DNA from 2 places in the Salinibacterium sp. SWN139 genome. Region 2 is predicted to be linked to the other one. Evidence: predicted binding sites of a transcription regulator. Region 2 holds the regulator's gene; the other holds the start of a gene.
What was found. The regulator HrcA, encoded in region 2, represses chaperone genes, less so after heat shock. The targets are predictions, from matches to a motif close to TTNGCACTCGNNNNNNNCGAGTGCNAA.

Region 1 (5,775 bases), on a different contig from region 2:
ACCCCGAGGAGCACCGTGACGATCGGGTTCGTGAAATACCCGAGAGCAGCCTCAACGATGTGGCCGTTCAGGCTCGCGTAAACATAAATGAGCCAGTTGACGACAACAAAGGCGCCGCCCAAGCCCAACATCCAGAAGGTGCGACGATCGCGGACGATCGCCATGACCCGTGCGTATCCCCGCGTAACCACCAGAAGCGCCGCGCAAAACACCAGAGACAACACGATTCTCCACGCGACAATCTCGATCGCACCCGACTCTTTGAGCGAGAAAAACACGATCGGCATCGCGCCCCACAAAACGTAGGCAGACACAGCAAAGCCGAGGCCGCTGGGCGAGACGCGATCAGTCGCCGAAGAAGTGGAGGTCACTACTAAATCCTAGGGTCGGATGCTGCCCGCACATGCCACCGGGAACGGCGAAAGCCCAGAGCCGAGGCCCTGGGCTTTCGAGACGCCTCACCGCGAACGGGAGACGAGAAAGTTAGTATCGCGTGAGCGAGAGACTACTTAGCGAACGATGACAGCGAGAACGTCGCGAGCCGAAAGTACGAGAAGGTCTTCTCCGCCGTACTTCACCTCGGTTCCGCCGTACTTGGAGTAGATGACCTTGTCACCAACTGCGATGTCGAGCGGCACGCGGTTTCCGTTGTCGTCGATACGACCGGGACCTACAGCGACTACTTCACCCTCTTGGGGCTTCTCTTTCGCAGTGTCAGGAATGACGAGCCCAGACGCGGTGGTCTGTTCTGCATCGACCTGCTTGATAACAATGCGATCCTCGAGCGGCTTAATGGACACCGACACGTTTGACCTCTTTCTAAAAGTGCTTGGGCTGGCACACTCCGTGCAGGAGTGCCAGATCAACTATACGGCTTGGTTGGCACTCGATCAACGTGAGTGCCAATACGGATGCGGATACGGTTAGAGAATGAATCAGAGCGAATTGCGCGAGCTACTTTCAGCCGAGGGCCTTCGCCTCTTGGACTCGCTGCCGACCTGGCACTCGAGTGACGAAATCGTGCGCACCGTCGCCGAGCTTCGCAAGGCCGGCCACACCCCCGGCTTGGTTGCTGCCGTGCTCAGCCAATCCAAACTTCGCGCGAAAGCCGCCAGCAAGTTTGGCCCGTTTGCCGACCGGATGCTCTTCACCGAGGCCGGCCTCGAACAAGCAACTCGCCTTTCCGTCGCTGCCCAGCACGCCGGCCGGTTCTCGAAGGCCGGAGTGAAGTGGGTAGCCGACCTCGGCTGTGGCATTGGAGCGGATGCTCTCGCCATCGCCGCCCTCGAGATCAACGTCACCGCCGTTGAGCGTGACGAAACCACCGCCGCTATTGCCAGCTTCAACCTCGCGCCGTGGAGCAATGCCCAAGTCGTTCACGGCGATGCCGAAACTACTGACCTCGCTGGCATTGACGGTATCTACCTCGACCCCGCCCGCCGCGACGCCCGGGTGCGTCTCACTAACCCCGCCGACTGGACGCCCTCCCTCGACTTTGCGTTCGGTCTCGCTGAGCGCTATCCAACGGGCATCAAACTCGGCCCCGGAATTGACCGCGACCTCATCCCTGACACCGCCGAAGCCCAGTGGATCTCTGTTGGACGCGAAGTTGTCGAGCTAGGACTGTGGTTCGGGGCTGTCGCCCGCCCCGGCATTCGGCGCGCAGCCCTCGTGATCGGAGACCATGGCACTGCTGAACTCACGGCAGCCGCCGACAGCGAAGACGAACCCGCTGGAGAACTCGGACAGTTTCTCTACGAACCCGATGGCGCCGTCATCCGTGCCCGCCTCATCGGGGATCTTGCACGACAACTGAACGGGCGAATGCTCGACACCTCCATCGCTTACTTCAGTGCGGATGCTGCTGTCGCGAGCCCGTTCGCAAGCTGCTTCGAGATCGTCGAGGACTTCACTCTCGACAAGCGTTCGCTCAAAAAAGAATTGGCGGCGCGAAAGATCGGCACGTTGGAAATCAAAAAGCGCGGGGTCGACATCGACCCCGCGACTTTTAGAACGTCACTCTCGCTCAAGGGCGAAAACAGCGCGACACTGATTCTGACGCGCGTTGCTGGCAAACGCCGCGCACTGCTTGCTCAACGAGTGACACCAACTGCGGCCTAATACTGAAATTCCCGCCTCACTAGTGAGGCGGGAAAATCGGCACGTGTTAAGACTTAGTAGCCGTAGCCATAGCCGTTTCCACCAACGAAGATGAACGGCAGCAAGAAGGCAATCGCAATAAAGATGCCGACGATCAGGCTGAGGCCGATTCCAACGTAACCCGTGATGAGACCGGTGAGCCAGAACGGGCGGGCATACTTCTGCTTCTTCTGGGCAAGGTGGCCGAGAACAACCGCGGCCAGCGCAGGCAAGAATCCCATGAAGATGAAGGAAAACAACAATCCAGCGATTCCGGTGACCATCGAGGCGATGGAAAGCCCCTGAGGGGGGCCAGCCGGAACGGGGGTGAACGAAGCCTGCCCAGGAGTAGTCGTGTCTGCATAGCCGGGAACCGGAGTTCCACTCGGAGCCGCGTAAGGGTCACCAGCCGTAGGCGCCGCAGAAGCGGCTGGTGCTGCGGGAGGAACAGCCGGAGCTACGGGAGCACTCGATGCAGCCGTTGATGCCCCGGCGGGCTTCGGCGCTGGCGGGACGGGCGGCACGCTCGCTGCTGCGCTGCCAGCCGTCACTGCCGCCGCGGATGTGGCAGTAGTGGTGGCAGGCGTTGCAGCAGATGGTGTGGCTGGTGTCGCTGAGTCATTTGCGTTGGCTGCTTTAGCCGCTGCTGTCGTGGCCGCTGTTGTCTTAGCAGCGGCAGCCTTGGTCGCCGCAGCCTTGGTGGTTGCAGCTTTAGCCGTTGTCGACTTTGCTGCGGTTGCTTTTGTCGCCGTTGCTTTCGCCGTTGCTGGCTTGGCAGTCGTGCTCTTAGCAGCGCTGACCTTGGGCGCCGCAGTGACCTTAGGCGCGGCGGTTACCTTGGCCGCGGAAGTCGATTTGGATGCAGCAGTGGACTTAGCAGCGGTCGCCTTAGAGGCAGGCGACTTCTTCGCTGCGGGCTTCTTGGCCGAGGGGGTGGCTTTCGCCAGGGTCTCGTCAGAAGTTGAGGACGCGCCGGGCGTTGAGATCGACGGAATTGAGTCGTCTGAGTTGTTGGTAGCCATGGGCACACTTTAGCAAGACTCTCCCCACAGAAAAGGGCCCGCACTCGCGTGCGGGCCCTTTTCGTGCGTTGCTGCTTAGTACGAAGTTCCTGCGGCGCCGAGGGCGATGACGAAGCCGATGGCGAGGAAGAGGAAGACAACGAAGCCGAGGTATCCGAGGATGAGGCCGATGATGGCGAGAACGTTACCCTGCTCACCGGTCTTCTTGATCTGGCTCAGGCTAATGTGCCCGAGGATGATGCCGACGAGGCTGAGACCGAAGACCGATGTCACGAGGGAGATGATCGAGAGAACATTCCACTTCGCGGGCGCTGCGCCTGCAGGTGCTGCAGCGTAGGGGGTGGGTTCTGACATGGCGAAATGCTCCTTAGTTCATGGGCCAATTGCGGCGCACCTATATTCTCAGCCTGAAAGAACCCTGTCAACGCGAGTAACCCAGATTTTACTTCGCCATCACGCCTGAATCTGCGTTACGGGGAGCGTGGAGTCAGCGCTGAAGCCCAAAGTTGAGGGCTCTTTGCCTGCCATAATTAATTGGGCGCCCAGTGCTGCAATCATCGCCCCATTATCGGTACACAGCGACAACGGAGGAATCCGCAGCTCGATCCCCGCCTCCGCACACCGCGCGGCGGCTAGCTCACGAACGCGGTAATTCGCCACGACACCACCCCCGAGTAACAGGCGCGGCACCTCGCGATCAACGCAGGCCGCGACAGCCTTGGTGAGGAGTACATCAACGACGGCCTCGCGGAAACTTGCTGCGACATCCGCAATCGAAAAGTCGGTGCCTGCGTCCTGCTCGCGCTCAACCCAACGAGCGACCGAGGTTTTGAGACCCGAGAACGAGAAGTCGTAACGGTGACGATCAACATCTTTGGTATGGGTGAGTCCGCGCGGAAAACGGATCGCCTTTGGATTGCCGCCGATAGCAACTCGATCGATCTGGGGTCCACCGGGATAGGGCAATCCGAGCAAGCGCGCGACCTTGTCGAATGCCTCGCCCGCAGCGTCATCAATCGTCTCGCCGAGGAGCTCAACATCAGAAACGAGATCCCGCACCAGCAGCAGAGAGGTGTGACCACCAGATACCAGCAGAGCAATCGTCGGAAGCTCAATCTCAGTTCCATCATCGCGCAAGACATCGGCGCCGACGTGACCAACCAAGTGATTCACCGCATACAAGGGCTTGCCCGTGGCTACCGAAAGCGCCTTGGCAGCCGCAACTCCAACCATGAGAGCGCCTGCAAGCCCCGGGCCGCTCGTGACCGCGATCGCGTCCAGCTCGGACAGTTCAACGCCGGCTTCGGCGAGCGCCTGCTCGAGCGCTGGTTGCATCGCCTCGAGGTGCGCGCGAGCCGCAACTTCGGGAACCACGCCCCCGTAGCGAGCGTGCTCATCCATCGACGACGAGATCACATTGGCCAACAATTGATTGCCGCGCACGATACCGATTCCGGTCTCGTCACAGCTCGTCTCGATGCCAAGCACGAGTGGATTTGTGGTGTTGGCGGGAAGCTGACCCGAGAGAGCAGAGCTTGCTACCGCTGAAGCTGGATTCGGAGCCGGATTCGACATCAGGCACCCACCGCGGGAGAAAGTTTGGGCTCAGGAATAGTGAGTCGCATCACGATGGCATCAACCCCATCCGGTTGGTAATAGTTCGGTCGCACCGCAATGCGCTCGAAGCCGAGCGAGTCATACAGTCGCTGCGCAGAGGGATTATCGTCGCGCACCTCAAGAAAGAGCTCGCTCGCCCCGCGATCGCGCGCTTCCACCATCAGCGCGTGCATCAGCGCACGACCGATTCCCTGACGCCGCGCATCCGGAGAAACAGCAATCGTCTGGATGTCAGCCTGTGGCGACCGGAACGGCGAACGCAATCCCGCATAGGCCGTGACCACCGCGGGCTCCCCCACGGGATGCGCGATCACGTAGTACCCGTGGTTGTCGCGAATCTCCGCACGCATCATGTCACTCGACCAGGCATCGTTCGCGAACTCGCTGGTCTCAATCGCCATGATGGCGTCGAGGTCGTTCTCGGTCGCGCGGCGCAATTGCCAGCTCATGCGGTTACTCGTTTCGGTCCGGCGGAGAGTGTGACGTCTGGCGAACGCAAGTAGAGCGCCTCTTCGCCGGCAAAAGGACGGTGGTGTTCGCGCAGCAGGAATGCGAGCCGTGCCAAGTTCGAGGCGTGCACGGGTTGCGAATCCCTCAGTTGAAAGTGTTCGAAACTCGGGACGCTAGCGGCGAGCTCGGCGGCGGGAGCGAGCGCCGGGCCAGCAACGCGCACGGGCAACCCCGCGGCATCCGATCCCTCGTACGTTGACCAGTACAGTTCCTTGCGACGGGCATCGGTGGCCACGACGATCGGTTCAGTTTCCCCAAGCGCTAGTGCGTCATGCGTCACGACAGGCAGCAACGGAAGGCCAGCGCCAAAGGCAAAAGCTCGAGCCGCCACAATACCAACGCGCAGGCCCGTAAAGGGCCCGGGGCCCATTCCCGCAACGACACCGGTCAGGTCGGTTACAGCGCACTCAGCGTCGGTCAGGCAGCTGCGGATGAAGTCGCCAACGACTTCGGCGTGCTTGCGAGTATCCAAAGAATTGTGTTCCGC
Region 2 (5,775 bases):
TCACTTTGTTGCCCCGTGATCCGCATGGCGAACTGCAGGACCTTTCTGCCGATAGCGCTGATCATCCTTTCGTGCGCCCCGGCGACACGATTGTGCTCTCGGTGGGCCGCGGCCGCTACACGGCGCACGAACCAGTGCGCGTTGTGTATGTCGTTGATGACACCACGGTTGCCGGCTTCGCTTACGGAACGCTCGAGGGGCATCCTCTGCGCGGCGAAGAGTCGTTCATGATCGAGCGTCGTGACGACAACTCGGTGTGGATGACGGTGCGTTCGTTCTCGCGGCCGGCATCCTTCAAGTGGATGTTGCTCTCACCTGCTTTGCGAATCTTCCAGTACCTCGTGGTGAGCCGCTACTTGCGCGCTCTCGCTGGAGCAATTCCCGCGAGCCTGCCGGGTGAGCACGGTGGCGCTGCTCCCATCGAGCCTGCAGAGTAGTTCTCGTTGCCTATGCGCACGATTAGCGCGCAACGCTGCCTCGCGCTGTTAGCCGCGCGTCGCTAGCCGGTCGATTGCCTCGAGCACATCGTCGAGGCCGCTCTCAAGGTTCTCGACCACAACGAGCGCACTGGTTTCGCGCAGGTCAGCGACGCTGTAGGCGCCGGTCGCTACCGCAATAAACGGGATCTTCGCCGAATCGGCGGCGAGGCCATCATTCGGGGTGTCGCCGACGATCACGCTGGGCTGGTCTCCGAGCACAGTCGCCACAAGGGACGTGAGGTGGTGGCGGTCGGGTGACCGATCACCGAAGAACGAGTTCTTCCAGTTGAAATCTTCGGCTGCGTAGCCCGCCGCGACGAGCTTGACGCGAGAATGCTGAAGTCCGTTGCCGGTGAGCAGCGCGTTTGTCCAGCGGCGGTCGGTGGCGGCGACAAGGGCGTGTTGCCCTCCGGCAACCGCGGAGCGCACATAGCCGTTGTCGTGCAGCGCTTGAGTGCGGATGTCGAGCTCGGCGAGGACATCCTCGAGCAGAGCGGCAGGATACCCGTTAAGCACGAGCAGGTCGGTGAGGATCTGTCCTTCGGTCTTGCCGTGGGGATTCGTGATGAGCTTCTGTGGTGGGCCACCAGTGACGCGGGTGAATGCGTCGAGGTACACCGCAGCGCCGTCTGTCGAATTGTGGATGAGCGTTCCGTCGATGTCCCACAGGATGTGCATAGTCACGCATCCATGCTCCCATGTCCGAGGTGAGACAATTGACGTGTGCCCGCTGGTCATAGTGCTGGCACGCTTTCTTCACCGTTTGTTAAGGGGATTAGTTCGTGCCAGGTGCGTTGCCGATTGCTGATCCTGCTCCTCTCGACGGAGCGCTGCCCGCGAGTGTCGCGGTTGACTCGGCGAACCGGGATTGGAGCGTGTACATTCACGTGCCGTTCTGCCGGGTTCGTTGCGGGTACTGCGACTTCAATACCTACACGGGCGAAGAATTGCGTGGGGCAAAGCGCTCTGACTACGCGACCGAAGCGATCGCTGAAATCGCGCAGGCATCCGCGATTCTCACCCAAGCGGGCGTTGCACCGCGCAGGGCTTCCACAGTCTTCTTCGGCGGCGGTACCCCAACCCTGCTGCCCGTGTCTGATCTGACTCGCATGCTCGCCGCCGCCCGCGATACGTGGGGCTTTATGCCGGATGTTGAAGTCACGACAGAGGCAAATCCCGACTCTGTCGACCGCGATTACCTTCTCGCGCTCAAAGAGGCTGGCTTTACTCGAGTGTCGTTCGGCATGCAGTCCGCGGTGCCCCATGTGTTGGCCACGCTAGAACGCACCCACGATCCCGAGCGCGTGCCGTTCGTTGTCGAGTGGTCGCGCGATGTTGGTTTGGATGTCAGCCTCGACCTCATTTATGGAACTCCGGGGGAGTCGCTGGCCGATTGGGAGCGCTCGCTTGACTATGCGATCGCTCAGAATCCCGACCATATTTCTGCCTACGCGCTCATTATCGAGACCGGTACGAAGCTGGCTGCGCAGATCAAGCGTGGGGATGTTGCCCCGGTCAACGATGACCTGCAGGCCGACATGTACGAGTTGGCTGACGCGAAGCTCGCTGCGGCAGGTTACGACTGGTACGAGGTCAGCAACTGGGCCAAGCGCGACGAGAATCCCGAGATCAGTCACGCAAGCCGTCACAACCTCGGTTACTGGTTGGGCAATGACTGGTGGGGTGTTGGCCCCGGAGCCCACAGCCACGTTGGTGGTGTGCGCTGGTGGAATGTCAAGCATCCGGCGGCGTATGCGGATCGTATCGCGGCGGGCCATTCACCCGGCGCGGGGCGCGAAACACTCGCTGACTCGAGCAAATATCTTGAGCACGTGCTGTTGCGGGCGCGCGTTCGCAACGGTTTGACCACGGCGACGCTCGATGCAGACGGCCGTACGGCGGTTGCCGGCCTCATCGCTGATGAACTCGTGGATGCCCGGGCCGCGATCGGCGGAACCATCAATCTCACGCTCAAGGGGCGCCTGCTAGCGGATGCCGTAGTGCGACGTTTGCTAGCAGACGCCCCTGTCTAGAGCGAAACCGTGTGAGGGCGGTACCGTCGAGTTACTTGATGAACTCGATGGTCAGCGGGTACTTGTAGGCCTCGCCCTTGTTGGCGGCGACGGCGGCGATGATGCTGAAGATGATGATCACGATGCCGACACCGATGATCAAGAAGAGGCCGATAAAGATCGTGGTGAGGACGACACCGATCGCGTAAGCAATCGCCATCGTGATCTGGAAGTTAAGTGCGGTGCGAGTGTGGGCCCGCACGAACGGTCCGCGGTCCTTGAGCACGAGGTACCCGATAAGAGCGGGAATGAAGCTGAAGAAGATTCCGCCGACGTGAATCAGCGTCGACCAGAGCTTCTCGTCGCTCGGACTCATTGGTTGGATCGGCGCGTACGGCGAGTTGGTTGGTGGTGTGGAATCAGACATGACCCCATTAAACCCTGAATCTAGTCCGCAAGCCCCCGTTGGGCAAAAGAAAGCCCCGAGAGCCGAAGCTCTCGGGGCGAAACCCGTTCGGACTAGCCGATGTGGGCCATTACTGCGAAGAAGACCCTACTTGATGAGGCGCAGTGCAAAGGGGTAACGGTAGTTCGTGCCGTCCTTCGCCTTGGTGAAGCCGATGATCGAGAAGACTACCGACACGATGAAGACGATCGGGATCAAGATTGCACCGATAAATACAACCGTGAGGATGTTCGAGATGATGTAGGCGATCGCCATCGTGATCTGGAAGTTCAGTGCTTCTTTGGCTTCGGTGTTAGTGAAAGCACCGCGGTCCTTGAAGACCAACCAGATGATTAGCGAGGGAAGGAAGCCGATGATTCCGCCCAAGTGAGCGAATGATGCCCACTGGTTGTCCTCGGTAGCGGTCAGTTGTGCGGCCGGCTGGGGTGCTGCGGGCTGCGGATTTGCGTCAGTCATGTGTTCGTGCCTTTCAGGTGAACGAGGGAACTTCCCGGGTTTCATCAAAGTGCTCGGTGTCACACCTGAGCATTTCCACAAAAAGGTAGCGCTCAAGTACAAAGACACGCTAGCGGTATGACTCGCGCGGTGCAACGGGTGTGTCGCGGTGTGTCGAGTAAGATTGGCAGTCGAACGGATTGAGTGCCAATCAGGAAAGGTGGGTGGTGGCATGGTTTCCGCCCGCGGACTTGACGTACTTCGAGTCATCGTGCAGGACTACGTTGCTACGCGCGAGCCTGTCGGTTCTAAATCGATCGTTGAACGGCATTCTTTTGGAGTGTCCGCAGCGACGATTCGCAACGACATGGTTTTGCTCGAAGACGAAGAACTCATTACGGCGCCGCATACCTCGTCGGGGCGTGTGCCCACCGATAAGGGCTACCGCATGTTTGTCGACCAACTGGCTGACTTGCGACCTCTTACGAGTGCGCAGCGTCAAGCAATCGAGTCGTTCCTCGGCCAAGCCGACGATCTGGATGACGTGCTCGCGCGGTCAGTTCGCCTGCTGTCGCAGCTCACCAACAGTGTCGCACTCGTGCAGTACCCATCGCTGGCAACGGCCAGGGTGCGCCATGTGGAGCTAGTTCCGCTCACGGCGACGCGGATCATGACGGTGTTTATCACCGACGCTGGTCGGGTAGAGCAGCGACTTATTGATCTTCCAGAGGCGCTTGATGATGTGTTCTTGGGCGAGTTGCGGGCGAAACTCAACTCGGCTCTCAACGGGCAGTCATTGCCCGAGGCTGCTGAGCGACTTGCCAGTTTCGTTGAGGTTTTTCCTGTTGAACGTCGGCCTTTTGTCGCTTTAGTGACCTCGAGTTTGGTGGAACAGGTGTTGGCTAACCGTGCCGACAAGCTCGTGTTGGCTGGCACAGCAAATCTTGCACGAACCGAGCAAGACTTTACCGGCAGCATTTTTCCTGTACTTGAGGCAATAGAAGAGCAAGTAACGTTGTTGCGCCTCTTTGGGGAGATGGAAGTAGCAAATGGATCAGTTTCTACTCGCATCGGGCGAGAGAACGCAGAATTTGGATTAGAAGAGACATCGGTCGTCACAGGAGGGTATTCCTCCTCCGGCGGCGGACTTTCGCGGCTGGGAGTGCTTGGCCCAACACGCATGGACTATTCGAACAACATGGCAGCGGTTCGCGCGGTAGCGCGGTACCTGTCACGACTTTTGGAAGACAACTGAGCTCGTAAGGAGCAATCGGAACTTTGGCAGATCACTATGAAGCCCTCGGCGTTGCGCGCGAAGCGACACCGGAAGAAATCAAGAAGGCATACCGCCGGCTCGCTCGCGAGCTGCACCCCGACGTGAATCCGAGCGCGGATGCGTCGGAACGCTTCAAGTCGGTAACTCACGCGTATGACGTGTTGAGCGATCCGCAGCAGCGCCAGCAGTACGACATGGGTGGCAGCGGCGGAGGATTCGGCGGAGCCAACTTCGGATTCGGCGACATTTTCGAAACATTCTTTGGTGGCGGGGGTGGCGGCCAGACCGCTGGTCCTCGTTCGCGTCGTGAGCGTGGCCAGGATGCGCTACTCCGCGTTGAGGTGAGCCTGAAAGACACGATGTTCGGCGTCACGCGCGACATCGAGGTCAACACTGCTGAGCTCTGCGAAACGTGTGAGGGCAGCTGCACGGCACCCGGAACCTCGCCAATTCGTTGTGATATTTGTCAGGGCAGCGGCCAGATCCAGCGTCAGGTGCGCAGCCTTCTCGGCAACGTCATGACGTCAAGCCCGTGTGGCACGTGCCGCGGCTACGGAAACATCATTGTGAACCCGTGCGCGACGTGTGCAGGCCAGGGCCGCGTTCGGGCTCAGCGCACGATCTCAGTCGATATTCCCGCCGGAGTTGAGACGGGTCTGCGTTTGCAGATGCCTGGTCAAGGCGAAGTTGGCCCCGCTGGCGGACCGCACGGTGACTTGTTCTTGGAGATCAAGGTTCGCCATCACGATGTTTTCAGCCGCTCTGACGACGACTTGCTCGCGACCGTTGAGGTGCAGATGATCGATGCGATCATGGGCACCACAGTCATGCTTGACGGACTTGACGGTGAGGTTGAGGTGCAGATCAAGCCGGGAACGCAGAGCGGCGAAGTTCTTACCGTCAGGGATCGTGGAATCACGGCCCTTCGCGGTGGTGGCCGTGGTGACTTGCGACTGGGCATCCAGGTGGTCACTCCGACTAAGCTCAGCGGCGCCGAGCAGACCTTGTTCAAGCAGCTGGCTGCCGTACGCAAGAGCAAGCAACCGCACTTTGCCGAGTTCCAGCAGGGCTTGTTTGCAAAGCTCCGCGACCGGTTCCTCTAGGCCG

Region 1: groES (co-chaperone GroES) is a predicted target of HrcA. The motif match lies at 880-906, and genes of this name have one in related genera.

What each region holds. Positions count from the first base shown of each region.
Region 1 covers NZ_JADYWV010000001.1:842,866-848,640, reverse strand. Annotated here, with positions in the region: gene rarD (EamA family transporter RarD) at 1-371, opposite strand, end outside; gene groES (co-chaperone GroES) at 510-806, opposite strand; gene I6E74_RS04035 (class I SAM-dependent methyltransferase) at 931-2,121, shown strand; gene I6E74_RS14340 (DUF4190 domain-containing protein) at 2,175-3,161, opposite strand; gene I6E74_RS04025 (DUF4190 domain-containing protein) at 3,237-3,515, opposite strand; gene tsaD (tRNA (adenosine(37)-N6)-threonylcarbamoyltransferase complex transferase subunit TsaD) at 3,615-4,736, opposite strand; gene rimI (ribosomal protein S18-alanine N-acetyltransferase) at 4,736-5,227, opposite strand; gene tsaB (tRNA (adenosine(37)-N6)-threonylcarbamoyltransferase complex dimerization subunit type 1 TsaB) at 5,224-5,775, opposite strand, start outside.
Region 2 covers NZ_JADYWV010000002.1:452,393-458,167, forward strand. Annotated here, with positions in the region: gene I6E74_RS07330 (DUF1990 family protein) at 1-437, shown strand, start outside; gene I6E74_RS07335 (HAD family hydrolase) at 486-1,157, opposite strand; gene hemW (radical SAM family heme chaperone HemW) at 1,262-2,512, shown strand; gene I6E74_RS07345 (DUF4870 domain-containing protein) at 2,544-2,918, opposite strand; gene I6E74_RS07350 (DUF4870 domain-containing protein) at 3,045-3,413, opposite strand; gene hrcA (heat-inducible transcriptional repressor HrcA) at 3,625-4,647, shown strand; gene dnaJ (molecular chaperone DnaJ) at 4,671-5,771, shown strand.